4 regions of the Variovorax sp. J31P179 genome follow, and region 3 is predicted to be linked to each of the others. Evidence: predicted binding sites of a transcription regulator. Region 3 holds the regulator's gene; each other region holds the start of a gene.
What was found. The regulator sigma-54, encoded in region 3, starts transcription at its own class of promoters, with help from an activator protein. The targets are predictions, from matches to a motif close to TGGCANGNAANCTGCTTT.

Region 1 (3,428 bases), on a different contig from region 3:
TGAACAGCAGCACGGCCGAGAACTTGATGCGCTCGGCGAAGGCGCCGACGATCAGGCAGCAGGTGATGCCGGCGAAGGTGGCCTGGAAGGCGGCGAACAGCAGCTCGGGGATGTAGACGCCCTTGCTGAAGGTCGCGCCGGGTGCGAACACGCCGGTGGCCGGATCGAAGATGCCCTTCATGAAGAGCCGGTCGAAGCCGCCTATGAAGGCGTTGCCTTCGGTGAAAGCGAGGCTGTAGCCGTAGATCATCCACAGCACCACGATCATCGAGAACGTGACCATGACCTGCATCAGCACCGACAGCATGTTCTTGCTGCGGACCAGGCCGCCGTAGAACAGCGCCAGGCCGGGCACGGTCATCATGATCACGAGCAGGGTCGAGACCATCATCCAGGCGGTGTCGCCCTTGTTGAACGACGGCGCCGGCGCGGCGGCGGCGGGTGCCGCGGCTGCATCGGCGGCCGGTGCTGCCGCGGCCGGCGCAGCGGCGGCCGGTGCAGCCGGTGCGGCCGCCGCGGGCGCGGACGCTTCAGCCGCGGGTGCCGCTGCCGGCGCCTGGGCGAAGCCGGACGTGCCGGCGCCGAGCAGGCTCAGGCCCAGCGCGAGTGAGACAAGGAATTTTTTCATTTCGGTTTGTTCTTTCGTGCCTTGCGTGTCAGAGGGCTTCGCGGCCCGTTTCACCGGTGCGGATGCGCACGACCTGCTCCAGGTCGTAGACGAAGACCTTGCCATCGCCGATCTTGCCGGTGCGCGCCGCGCTCTCGACCGCCTCGATCACGCGCTCCACCAGTTCGTCGGCCACGGCCGCTTCGATCTTGACCTTCGGCAGGAAGTCGACGACGTACTCGGCGCCGCGATAGAGCTCGGTGTGGCCCTTCTGGCGTCCGAAGCCCTTGACCTCGGTGACCGTGATGCCCTGCACGCCGATGGCGGACAGCGCCTCGCGCACTTCGTCGAGCTTGAAGGGTTTGATGATGGCTGTGACCAGCTTCATGATGTTTCTCCTGCGGATGAAAGGGACGGCGCAGCCCCGGGCCACGCCTTCTATGACTAGAGCGTCTTGGTCAACGTGACGATGAAACGCGTCACATTCGGCGAGAAGGTGGTCTGGCCGATCGGTCCGAAGACCGTGCCCGTGGGGATGCCCGGCGAGGCGACCAGGTTGAAGGCGCTTTGGTTGTTGCCCCCCTGCACGGAGCCGGCCAGGGCCAGGCCGCTGCCGAAGTCGTAGGACACGCCCACGTTGTAGTCCAGGTAGTCCTTGTAGCCCAGGCTCTTGATGTCGCTGGTGAAGAAGGTGTAGCCGATGGCCGTCTTGAAGGTCAGCTTAGGCATGATCTCCTTCGTGTAGGCCAGGTTCAGGTAGCCGGTGTTCTGGCCGTCCAGGTTCGAGCCACGCTGGTTGCCGGCGTAGTTGAAGTAGTCGTTGGAGACGGTCCAGGAGTACTTGGCAGTGAAGGCGCCGAACCTCTCGTCGGACCAGGTGCCCGCGCCGTAGATCTCGGTGGTATTGCCCGCGGTATTGCCGGGGTAGTAGTACTGATAGACGCCGACGTCCCAGTCGATCGGGCCGCCCTTGAATTTGTAGCCGCCGTAGAAGTCCATCTCGACCGAGTTGCCGGGCAGCCAGTTGACGCTGGAGTTCCAGTTGCCGACATAGAAGCCGCTGTCCCCGAAGGCATAGTCGATGCCGCCCTGGATGGCGGGCTTGAACCAGCTGGTCTTGGCAAGGCCGTTGTTGCCGATGACGTCCTGGTCCTGGCCACGGAACTTGTAGTTGGTCGTCAGCGCGACGTTGCCCGTGAGATTCGGCGCCGGTGCGGCAGCCGCGTCGGCCGCAGCCTGCGCGCTGGCGAGCATCGGCAGGGCGGCGAGCGCGCCCAAAGCCAGGATCTGGACGGATTTACGGTGCATCATCGAGCGGACTCCTCGTGTTTTGAAAAGTGGTTAGGAATCCTTCTCAAAGCAGGGAGCGTGCCAAAGCGCATCCTCCCGAGGAGGCAGGGTTCGGCGCCCGATGCACTTGGTCACAATCAAGAACAAGAGATGGCACGCACCATCTTGGTGAAAGGGAGCGAAATGAGTCTGTGTTTGGTGCAGAGCCGCGCTTTGCTGGGCCTCGAAGCGGCCGAAGTCACGGTCGAGGTGCATCTGGCGAACGGATTGCCCAGTTTCACGCTGGTCGGGCTGGTCGACGTCGAGGTCAAGGAAGCCCGCGAGCGGGTCCGGTGCGCGATCCAGAATTCCGGGCTCGACTTCCCGACCAACAAGCGCATCCTATGTAGTCAAGCTCTTTCTCTTGCCATTTGAGCAGGGTAGAAGCTGGAACGGTTAGTGACCCCCTACTTATCTGTGGATAACTAAATTTGGGTCAGCGATTGTGGATAACTTGCGTCAATAGGTCGCCCCGGCGGGGACACCCTCGGAAGCCCGCCCCAAGAGGGGGGTGGCTGCACCTCAAAAGCGCGGGATCGCATTCCCAGCCCGAAAACGCCAATGGAATCGGGCTTGATGTCGAGTGCGACGTGCCAAAGACCGGGGACGACGCCTCGATCGCAGTGCGACGTTAAGCCCACATCCCGGAGAACATTTGAGCGAACGGCACGCCGCGGTGCCACGGCGACCACGGAGTGGGGCGCGGGGCAGATCTCGGGCATTTTTCAGCCGACCCAATGTGAGGGATGCTGGAGATCCTGGGAGCCCGCCCAGGAAGGTTCGCAGGGCACCTTGCTCAAAATCAGGCAGCAGCAGTGGCTTCTTGCATGTTTGTTTACCTTTATGGTTAAATAGCGTTACTAGAAATAGAAACATCACCCTCGGCAACTGCAACTTACTAGGAGCTAGAACATGGCACTCACAGATTTTGGAAAGGCGATTCGCAAGGCGCGAATCGACACGGGCGAAACCCTCGGCTCAATGGCTGAAGCCCTAGGCGTGACTGCTGCATTCCTCAGCGGCATCGAGACCGGTAGGAAGAAGGTGCCGGCTGACCTGGTTGGCCGGGTCCGCTCGTATTTCGCAAACCGAAGCGTGCACTTGGGCAACCTCGAGCAACTTGCAGCTGTAGCGAACAAGACTGTCCCGATCGACGGGCTCTCGCCGCAGCACCAGATGCTTGTTGCCGGATTTGCGCGCTCTTCGATGGACGCAGAGACGCTCGAGAAGATGGCCGCGCTGTTGTCGGCTTCCGAAGGAGTAAAGAAAAAATGACCCCTACCTCGGAGCCATATCAACTGCGCGGCCACATCGTCCCGCCGCGACGTGTGGTCGACATTCGTGACGCGGCTGAGGGGGTACGCAGCTTCCTCAAACTGCCCGACGGAAAGGTCGATCTCGAGCCTTTTCTCGAGTCGCTCTCCCAGTACGGGCTCACCGTCGACGTTGTAGAAGACGATGACTTCACGTTGATGATGGCGGGCGTCGAGGC
Region 2 (3,428 bases), on a different contig from region 3:
GCGGATAGCCTTCCATGACGATCTTGACGCCGAGCTGCTCGGCCGTGGCTTCGACCGCGGCGACCAGGTCGAGATAGTCCTCGAGCCGTGCCAGCGGCGGCATGAAGACATACAGCACGCCCGAGGCGCTGCCGAGCTTCTCGGCCGCCGGTCCGTTGGCGCGGCGCGGGTCGCGCACCTCGACGCAGAGCGCGCTGCGGGTGATCCAGTGCGCCGACTCGCCGCGCCGCGGCTGGCGCGGCGTGGTCGGGTCGATGGTGTCGTCCGTCGAGCGGTCCGGGCCGTCGCCCGGCGACTGCATGCGCAGCGCCGCCGGCGTGGCTTCGGGCGCGCCGAAGGCATAGGGCACGGCGCCTCGGTCGCCGCTCGCGCCGCTCGGCGCGAGGGCGCTGTAGCGGGCGCGGTAGTCGGCGGCACTGGGCAGGCTGCCGAGCGGCGCGGTCGGGTCGCGTTCGACCAGGTAGGGGTAGTCGCCCTTGCGGATCCAGGGCTGGGAGTCGAGCGGCAGCCGGTAGCCCATCGGCGAGTCGCCGGGGATCAGGTACATGCGGTCGTCGCGCAGGAACCAGGGGCCGGTCTTCCAGCCCGGGCCGGCCAGCGCCGGCGCATCGCTGTCGGCGTTGCCGGCCTCGATCGGCAGCATGTAGCCGATCACCGCATCGAGCTTCTGCGTGAACACCCGTCGCAAGCGGACACGCTCCATCTCGTCGTCGAGCTTGGAGTCGAAGGGATCGACGTTGACCGGCAGCCGGCGTTCGCGCCAGAGGTAGTAATAGACGTCCTCATAGCCGGGCTGGATGTAGCGCTCGGTGAGGCCCAGGCGATGCGCCAGCACGGTGGTGAAGCGGCGCGCGTCCTCGCTGGTGTAGTGCGTGGGATGGCGCTCGTCGGCGAACAGCTCGGGGTTGTGCCAGAGCGTCTGGCCGTCGGCCCGCCAGTAGATCGACAGCGCCCAGCGCGGCAGCTGCTCGCCCGGGTACCACTTGCCCTGGCCGAAGTGCAGGAAGCCGCCCTGGCCGTATTCGGCCCGCAGCTTGTGCACCAGTTCGGTGGCATAGCCGCGCTTGGTCGGGCCCAGCGCATCGGTGTTCCATTCGGGCGCATCGCGGTCGCTGGTGGCGACGTAGGTCGGCTCGCCGCCCATCGTGAGCCGCACGTCGCCGGCTTTCAGGCGCTTGTCGACCGCATCGCCCAGGGCCACGATCTCGGTCCATTGCTCGTCGGTGTAGGGCTTGGTGACGCGCGGCGACTCGTAGATGCGCGTGACCTTCATCTCGTGGCCGAACTCGACCTCGGCATCGTCGACCACGCCTTCGATCGGCGCGGCGCTCGAGGGCGTCGGCGTGCAGGCCAGGGGGATGTGGCCTTCGCCGGCCAGCAGGCCGGAGGTGGCGTCGAGCCCGATCCAGCCGGCGCCCGGCAGGTAGACCTCGCACCAGGCGTGCAGGTCGGTGAAGTCGACCTCGGTGCCGCTCGGGCCGTCGAGCGCCTTGACGTCGGGCGTGAGCTGGATCAGGTAGCCCGACACGAAGCGCGCAGCCAGCCCGCAGTGGCGCAGCAGCTGGACCAGCAGCCAGCCCGAGTCGCGGCAGGAGCCCGAGGCGTTGGCGAGCGTTTCTTCCGGCGTCTGCACACCGGGCTCCATGCGGATCAGGTAGTTGACGTCCTGCTGCACCTGCTGGTTGAGGCCGACCAGGAAGTCGATGGTGCGCTGTTCCTTGCGGTCGATCTTCTCGAGGTAGGCCTTGACCAGCGGCGTCGCCTCGTCGGCCACCAGGTAGGGCGCGAGTTCCTGGGCCTGCGACTCGGTGTACTTGAAAGGGAAGTTCTCGGCCTGTGGCTCGAGGAAGAAGTCGAAGGGGTTGTAGACCGCCATCTCCACCACGAGGTCGACCGTGACCTTGAACTCGCGCGTCTTCTCGGGAAACACCAGCCGCGCCTGGTAGTTCGCGAACGGGTCCTGCTGCCAGTTGACGAAATGCTCGGCGGGCTCGACCTGCAGCGAATACGAGATGACGTTGCTGCGGCAATGGGGCGCCGGACGCAGCCGGACCACCTGGGGGCCGAGTTGCACCGGACGGTCGTACTTGTAGTGGGTGACGTGGTGGAGTGCGGCGTGGATGGACATTGTTTCTCGGTGCGTCGAGGGTGCCTCGGAGTGAGACGCATACTAGCCGACACACAAAGCAATTTGCGCGCCAAAGAAGTGCGCAGGGAGTGAATTGCACATGAAGTCTGGAGTCGGGTCGTGAGGGCCGGCCGGGAGCGGCACGCCCTGGCCGCCTTCGCCGCGATGGCGGGGTCGGTGCTGGGCGCTGCGCTGCAGCTGCAGCAGGGCGCGTTGTGGCATGGCGCGGTCTATGCCGGGCTGCTCGGCGTCGGGGTGGCCGGCTGGTTCGCGCTGCGTGCGATGCGCTGGGGGCTGCCGGCCGGCCTGCAACTGTCGGTGGCCCTGTGGGTCGGTGCGATGGCGGGGGGCGGCTTGGCGGGCTGGCGCGCGGTGGCGTACGCCGCTGGTGCCCTGCCTGCGGCGGTCGAGGGTCGCGACCTGTGGGTCGAGGGGCGGGTCGCGGGCATGCCCCAGCATGGCGCGGGCGTGACGCGGTTCACCTTCGAGGTGGCGTCGGCGCGCTGGGTCGCCGGATCGATGGACGGCGAAGAACCGCCGCGCGTGCCGGCGCGGATTTCGCTCGCCTGGTACGCGCAGGGCGGTGGCCTGTGGGGCCGGTCCGAAACCGACGCGGCACCGCCCGCGGCCCTGGCCGCATCGGTCCGGGCGGGCGAGCGCTGGCGCCTGGCGGTTCGGCTCAGGGCGCCGCACGGCAGCTTGAACCCCCACGGCTTCGATCGCGAGCTGTGGATGTGGGAACGGGGCGAGCAGGCCAGCGGCCAGGTGCGCAACGGCGCCCGCGATCCGCAGCCCGAACGGCTGGCTTCGACCTGGCGCCATCCCGTGGAGCGCCTGCGCGAGGCGGTGCGCGACGCCATCTTCGAGCAGGTCGACGAGCCACGCCATGCCGGCGTGATCGCGGCGCTGGTCACCGGCGACCAGAACGCCATCGAGCGCAGCGACTGGGACGTCTTCCGCGCCACCGGCGTGGCCCACCTGGTGTCGATCTCGGGGCTCCACATCACGATGTTCGCCTGGCTCGCCACGCTGGGCGTCGGCGTGCTGTGGCGCCGCAGCACCCGCCTGATGCTGCGCTGGCCGGCGCCGCATGCCGCCCTGATCGGCGGCGTGCTGCTCGCCACCCTCTACGCGGTGTTCAGCGGCTGGGGCGTGCCTTCGCAGCGCACGGTGCTGATGCTCGCGGCCATCGGGGTCCTGCGTCTCACCGGCCGGCGCTGGCCCTGGCCCTTCGTCTGGCTGCTGGCCTGCGCGGTGGTGGTCGCGGCCGACCCCTGGGCCCTGATGCAGGCCGGCTTCT
Region 3 (3,428 bases):
CAAGCCGGCGGCGCCGGCCACCACGCCGGCGCCGGGCAACAGCCTGCGTTCCACCACCACGCTGGGCGGAGACTCCAAGCAGTGATCGAAACAGCCGGGATGAGTGTCAGCGACAGCCAGCCGGGCAGCCGGCTGGAAGCGCGCAGCCTGCAGAAGAGCTATGGCAGCCGCACGGTCGTCAAGGACGTGTCGCTGGCGGTGCAGAAGGGCGAAGTGGTCGGACTGCTGGGCCCCAACGGCGCCGGCAAGACCACCTCGTTCTACATGATCGTCGGGCTGGTGCGGGCCGATGCCGGCGAGATTTCGATCGATGGCGAGCCGATCGCCCACATGCCGATCCATCGCCGCGCCCGCATGGGCCTGAGCTACCTGCCCCAGGAGGCCTCGATCTTCCGCAAGCTGACGGTCGAGGAAAACGTCCGCGCGGTGCTCGAGCTGCAGGCCGAGCCCGACGAACGCGGCCGGATGGTGCCGCTCGACAAGGCCCGCATCGAGGAGCGCCTGGGCGAGCTGCTGGCCGACCTCCGGGTCGACCACCTGCGCGATTCGTCGGCGCTGTCGCTGTCCGGCGGCGAGCGCCGCCGGGTCGAGATCGCCCGCGCCCTCGCGACCCAGCCGCGCTTCATCCTGCTGGACGAACCCTTCGCCGGCATCGACCCGATCGCGGTGATCGAGATCCAGCGGATCATCAGTTTCCTGAAGGAGCGCGGCATCGGCGTGCTCATCACCGACCACAACGTGCGTGAAACGCTGGGCATCTGCGATCACGCGTTCATCATCAGCGACGGGCATGTGCTGGCACAAGGCACGCCTTCGGAGATCGTCGACAACGCCGAGGTACGACGCGTGTACCTGGGCGAGCACTTCCGGATGTAGGAGCCCAATCTCGATGAAGCAGGGGCTTTCGCTTCGCGTCTCTCAGCACCTGGCGCTCACGCCGCAGCTGCAGCAGTCGATCCGGCTGCTGCAGCTCTCCACGCTCGAGTTGAGCCAGGAGGTCGAGCAGATGCTCGACGACAACCCGTTCCTCGAACGCACGGCCGAGGAAGCCGCGCGCGAGGAATTCGGCCTCGAGAGCGCCGATACGCCGGTGCGCGACGAAGATCGCCAGGCCGAATTCAACGGCGATGGCGACGGCGACTTCACGCCCGGCCCCTCGGCGCCCGCCGCCGAGGTCGCGGTGTCCGCCGAGGTTGCCGAGCCCGCCACCCTGGACGCGGTCGACGGCGAGCCCGACTGGGAGGGTGACGGCACGGTCGACATGGCGCCCGACGACAGCGAGTGGGGCAGCGATGCGCCCGCGCGCACCAACAACCTGGGCGACGACGAGCGCACCGATGCCACCGAATTGGCGCGCAGCCAGGAGTCGCTGCAGTCCTTCCTGCACCGCCAGGCGCTGGGCCTGCGGCTCAGCGAGACCGACCGTGCGGCGCTGCGCTTCCTGATCGAATCGCTCAACGACGACGGCTACCTCGAGGATTCGCTGCCGGCGCTGGCCTCGGGCCTGGCCGGCGACGACAACGACCAGTTCGACGACCTGGTGCATCACTTCCAGGTCGCGCTCGGCCTGCTGCAGAGCCTGGAGCCGGCCGGTGTCGGCGCGCGCAATCTGGGCGAGTGCCTGACGATCCAGCTGCGCGCCCTGGCGCAGCCCGACGAGGACGCCGACGAGGCGCAGGTGCGCATGACCGCGATCGCGATCTGCAAGCAGCCGATGGAGCTGCTCGCGCGGCGCGACTTCAAGCGGCTGGCGACGCTCACGCGCAGCAACGAGGAAGAGGTCCGCGCGGCGCTGCAGCTGATCGCGCGGCTCGAGCCCAAGCCGGGCCGCCGCTTCGTCGACGTCGAGCGCAATGTGGTGATACCCGACGTGATCGTGACGCGCATCGGCAACGGCACCCACACCAGGTTCCGCGTCATGCTCAACCCCGAGGTCATGCCGCGGCTGCGGGTGCACGACATCTACGCCGGCGCGCTCAAGCAGCACAAGGGCGAAGGCAGCCAGGCGCTGTCGCAGCGGCTGCAGGAGGCGCGCTGGTTCATCAAGAACATCCAGCAGCGCTTCGACACCATCCTGCGGGTGTCGAACGCGATCGTCGAGCGGCAGAAGAGCTTCTTCGTGCACGGCGAGCTCGCGATGCGGCCGCTGGTGCTGCGCGAGATCGCCGACGAGCTCGGCCTGCACGAATCCACCATCAGCCGCGTGACCACCGCCAAGTACATGGCGACGCCCTACGGCACGGTCGAGCTCAAGTACTTCTTCGGCTCGGCGCTCGGCACCGAGACCGGGGGCAACGCCTCCAGCACCGCGGTACGGGCGCTGATCAAGCAGTTCGTGAGCGCCGAAGACCTGAAGAAGCCGCTGTCGGACAGCCAGATCTCAGAGATGCTCAAGGAGCAGGGGATCGAATGCGCGCGCCGCACGGTGGCGAAGTACCGCGAGGCCCTGCGCATCGCGCCGGCCAATCTGCGCAAGGCCCTCTAGGGATGCTTCACCGCCCGGGCCTGCTGGCGCGCTGGTGGCGGCTCGGCCTGGCGCTGGTGGCGACGATGCTGCTGGCCAGCGGCTGCGCGATGCTGCCGGCCGACTTCGAGCGCCAGCCCTCGAGCGCGATCGCGGCCTCCGCGGAGACCACGCTGGGCCGGATCGCCAAGGCCTCCTCGCCCGACCCGGACCTGAGCGGTTTCCGACTCATGCCCGGCGGCGATTTCGCCCTCGACACCCGCTTGCAGCTCGCGCGCCGCGCCGAGCGCACGCTCGACGTCCAGTACTACCAGATCGAGAACGACGAGACCGGCCGCTACTTCCTGCGCGCCCTGCGCGACGCGGCGCTGCGCGGCGTGCGCGTGCGGCTGCTGATGGACGACCTCTACACCTCCGGAGAGGACGAACTGCTGCTCGCGCTGGCCGCGACGCCGAACCTCGAGCTGCGGCTGTTCAACCCGTTTCCGGCCGGCCGCGGCAGCATGCTGCAGCGCTTCTCCAGCTCGCTGTTCGACTTCGATCGGGTGAACCGGCGGATGCACAACAAGCTCTTCATCGCCGACGGCGCGATGGCGGTGGCGGGCGGCCGCAACATCGGGAACCAGTACTTCACGCAGACCGCCGGCGCGAACTTCCTGGATATCGACACCTTCGTTGCCGGCGCCCTCGTGAAGCGCCTCGGCAGCCTGTTCGACCTGTTCTGGAACAGCCCCTACGTGCGGCCGATCGGGACCGTGATCGGCTCCCCGCTGCCGCCGGCGGAACTGCAGCAGCGCTTCGATCAGGCCACGGGCCCCGCCACGACGCCGGCGCCGCGCCCACCGGCACCCAACGACGTGCTGGGCTACGCGCCGCTCGGGCCGGAGCTGAAGGACGGCGCCCGGCTCGACCTGATCTGGACCTTGGCCGAGGCCTATGCCGACGCCCCCGACCGGGTCGTCGG
Region 4 (3,428 bases), on a different contig from region 3:
TCATGCAATTCGAAACAGATCCGACCCGGATGTTCCCGCCCAAACAAAAAGGACGGCCGCAGCCGTCCTTTTTTAACGCTCCGGCGCAAGCCCGAGCTGATCACGAATCACAAAGAATAATACATGTCGAACTCGACCGGATGCGTCGCCATGCGGAAGCGCGTCACTTCCTGCATCTTGAGGTCGATGTAGGCATCGATGTACGAATCGGTGAACACGCCGCCCTTGGTCAGGAAGGCACGGTCCTTGTCGAGGTACTCGAGCGCCTGGTCGAGGCTGTGGCAGACGGTCGGGATCAGCGCGTCTTCTTCCGGCGGCAGGTGGTACAGGTCCTTGCTGGCGGCTTCGCCCGGATGGATCTTGTTCTCGACGCCGTCGAGGCCGGCCATCAGCAGCGCCGCGAAGCCCAGGTACGGGTTCATCAGCGGGTCCGGGAAGCGGGCTTCGACGCGGCGGCCCTTCGGGTTCGCCACGAACGGGATGCGGATCGAGGCCGAGCGGTTCTTGGCCGAATAGGCCAGCTTGACCGGGGCTTCGAAGCCGGGCACCAGGCGCTTGTAGCTGTTGGTGCCGGGGTTCGTGATGGCGTTCAGCGCGCGGGCGTGCTTGATGATGCCGCCGATGTAGTGCAGCGCGAAGTCGCTCAGGCCGGCGTAGCCGTCGCCTGCGAACAGGTTCTTGCCGTCCTTCCAGACCGACTGGTGCACGTGCATGCCCGAGCCGTTGTCGCCGACGATCGGCTTCGGCATGAAGGTGGCGGTCTTGCCGTAGGCGTGGGCCACGTTGTGGATCACGTACTTCTGCAGCTGGACCCAGTCGGCGCGCTGGATCAGCGTGCTGAACTTGGTGCCGAGCTCCATCTGGCCGGCGTTGGCCACTTCATGGTGATGCACTTCGACCGGGATGCCCAGCGATTCGAGCACCAGGCACATCTCGGAGCGCATGTCCTGGAAGCTGTCGACCGGGGGCACCGGGAAGTAGCCGCCCTTGACCGCGGGACGGTGGCCGGTGTTGCCGTGCTCGAATTCCTTGCCGGTGTTCCAGGCGGCTTCTTCGGACTCGATCTTCACGAAGCAGCCGGACATGTCGTTCGACCAGCGCACGCCGTCGAAGACGAAGAATTCGGGTTCCGGTCCGAAGAAGGCGGTGTCGCCGAGGCCCGAGGCCTTCATGTAGGCTTCGGCGCGCTTGGCCAGCGAGCGCGGGTCGCGTTCGTAGGGCTTGCCATCCGACGGGTCGACCACGTCGCAGGTCAGGATCATCGTCGTTTCTTCGAAGAACGGATCGATGTTGGCCGTGTTCGGATCGGGCATGAGCTGCATGTCCGACGCTTCGATGCCCTTCCAACCGGCGATCGAGGAGCCATCGAATGCGTGGCCCGAAGTGAACTTGTCTTCATCGAACGCGGAAACGGGCACGGTCACGTGCTGCTCTTTGCCGCGGGTGTCGGTGAAGCGGAAATCGACGAACTTGACCTCGTTTTCCTTCACGAGTTTGAGTACGTCGGCGACGGTCTTGGCCATCAGGTTCTCCTTGGTATGGACAGGGGGTTGGAAGTACGGGAATTCAGGATGCAGTTTCTATGCCATTGTCACAGGGGCCGGGAGCGCCTCGGTGCCCCGGGGAACCCCCAAAACAAGGCAAGTTGTAACCAATATGGTGCGTCGTTTGTCAACGCACCATTTCGGGGCCAAGCCGTGCATCAAAGCCGTGCAGACCGGCCAGCAGCTGGCTGTAGGCGGCTTCGACCCGGCTCGCATCGCCCTTGACGCCGAGCTCGATGTGGCGTCCGTGCTGCGGGTGGTCGACGCTCGGCAGGCTGAACACCTTGATGCCGGGATGGTCGCGCTCGACCGCCTGCATGAGCGGCGTCAGGGTCGCCTCCATGGCGCCGTAGACGATCACCGATTTTTCGCCGGCGCGGCCGCGCGCGAACAGGCCGGCGTAGCGGCCGTCGAGCACCGATTCGATCATCGGCCAGGCCATCACCGGGAAGCCGGGCACGAAGTGGACGTCGCCGACGCTGAAGCCGGGGATCTTGTTGTAGGTGTTCGGAATGATCTTGGCGCCGAGCGGGAACACGCCCATGTTCAGGCGGTGGACGTTGTCCGGGCGGTCGGGCTCGTAGACCGTGCCCTGCTCGCGCGCCGTGTCCTGCATGCGCTCGCGGATCAGTGCCTCGGCTTCGGGATGCAGCGCCAGCGGCACGCCCAGAGCGGCCGCCGCGCACTGGCGCGTGTGGTCGTCGGGCGTGGCGCCGATGCCGCCGGTCGAGAACACGATGTCGCCCGACGCGAAGGCGCGGCCCAGCGCCGCCGTGATGCGCACCGGCACGTCGCCCACGTACTCCGCCCAGCCGAGCTCGAGCCCGCGCGCGGCGAGCAACTCGATCACCTTGGGCATGTGCTTGTCGACGCGCTTGCCCGACAGGATTTCGTCGCCGACGACGATCAGACCGAAAGAACGGCTCATGGGGCACTCCATTGGCTCGCGGCCGCGCTGGCATCCAGCACTTCGACCGCGGAAGAGGAAACGGCGGCCGCGGCACGCTGCGCCCGCAACTGGGCCAGCGCATCGAGGCAATAGTGGGCAAACCACAGCGCCGAGAAGGCGAACACCAGGGTATAGATCCAGATGGCCAGCGGCGCCAGCACGAAGAAGGCGGCGGCGAACAAGAGGCCTGAAGCCCAGACGATGCTGGGTGCCGCACCGAGGTAGCCGCACAGCACGCCGATGCCCAGCAGCGGCAGGCGGTGGGTGCGCAGCAGCGTGTCGCGCTCCTCGGGGCTGGCGTGCTCGGCCAGCGCGTCGAAGCTCATCACGCGGTAGGTCAGCCAGCCCCAGATCAACGGCGGAAGGATCAGCACCAGCGGCGGAATCAGCCACAGCGGCATCGACACCACCAGCGCCAGCAGCGCCAGCACCGTGAGGCCGATCGAACGGGCCATGCTGCCGAAGAAAGAGGCGCCCTTCTTCTGCTCCAGGCTGGCGAAGCGCCGCTCGGCCACCAGCCGGGTGAGCGCCGGCGCCATGATGCCGGCCACGATCAGCAGCGACACCACGACGATCAGCGGCGTGGCGGCGAAGACCACCACCAGCGGCGCCAGCGCGGCCGTGACGTCGCCGGAGAAGAAGCGGCCAATCCAGCCCCAGAAGCCGGCGAGCAGGGGCCAGGCATCGAGCGCCGAGCGGGTCCAGGCCACCGCGGCGTCCCAGTAGAAATAGCCGAGCACCGTCGCCAGCGCGATCATCAGGCCGAGCGGCAGCAGCGACAGCACGATCACCCGCGGGTGCAGGCAGTAGGCGACCGCGCGCCAGAAGGAATCGAGGAGAAGACGCATCGGGTGCCGAGGATAACGCCAGCGGGTGACCGCGGCGCCTCAATCCCTGCCGACCAGGCGCCGCAGCCCGAGCCATTGCTGGGCCCA

Region 1: QTI17_RS19950 (TorF family putative porin) is a predicted target of sigma-54. The motif match lies at 1,964-1,981, and genes of this name have one in related genera.
Region 2: QTI17_RS08840 (transglutaminase family protein) is a predicted target of sigma-54. The motif match lies at 2,184-2,201, and genes of this name have one in related genera.
Region 4: glnA (type I glutamate--ammonia ligase) is a predicted target of sigma-54. The motif match lies at 1,571-1,588, and genes of this name have one in related genera.

The regions. Positions count from the first base shown of each region.
Region 1 covers NZ_JASZYL010000007.1:217,226-220,653, forward strand. Annotated here, with positions in the region: gene amt (ammonium transporter) at 1-628, opposite strand, end outside; gene glnK (P-II family nitrogen regulator) at 657-995, opposite strand; gene QTI17_RS19950 (TorF family putative porin) at 1,052-1,915, opposite strand; partial or broken gene QTI17_RS19955 (magnesium chelatase domain-containing protein) at 2,081-2,293, shown strand; gene QTI17_RS19960 (helix-turn-helix domain-containing protein) at 2,849-3,211, shown strand; gene QTI17_RS19965 (ImmA/IrrE family metallo-endopeptidase) at 3,208-3,428, shown strand, end outside.
Region 2 covers NZ_JASZYL010000003.1:150,596-154,023, forward strand. Annotated here, with positions in the region: gene QTI17_RS08840 (transglutaminase family protein) at 1-2,128, opposite strand, end outside; gene QTI17_RS08845 (DNA internalization-related competence protein ComEC/Rec2) at 2,294-3,428, shown strand, end outside.
Region 3 covers NZ_JASZYL010000004.1:428,581-432,008, forward strand. Annotated here, with positions in the region: gene lptA (lipopolysaccharide transport periplasmic protein LptA) at 1-85, shown strand, start outside; gene lptB (LPS export ABC transporter ATP-binding protein) at 100-876, shown strand; gene QTI17_RS13075 (RNA polymerase factor sigma-54) at 890-2,485, shown strand; gene QTI17_RS13080 (phospholipase D family protein) at 2,551-3,428, shown strand, end outside.
Region 4 covers NZ_JASZYL010000008.1:220,596-224,023, reverse strand. Annotated here, with positions in the region: gene glnA (type I glutamate--ammonia ligase) at 108-1,523, opposite strand; gene QTI17_RS22040 (competence/damage-inducible protein A) at 1,672-2,472, opposite strand; gene QTI17_RS22035 (EI24 domain-containing protein) at 2,469-3,341, opposite strand; gene QTI17_RS22030 (sterol desaturase family protein) at 3,381-3,428, opposite strand, start outside.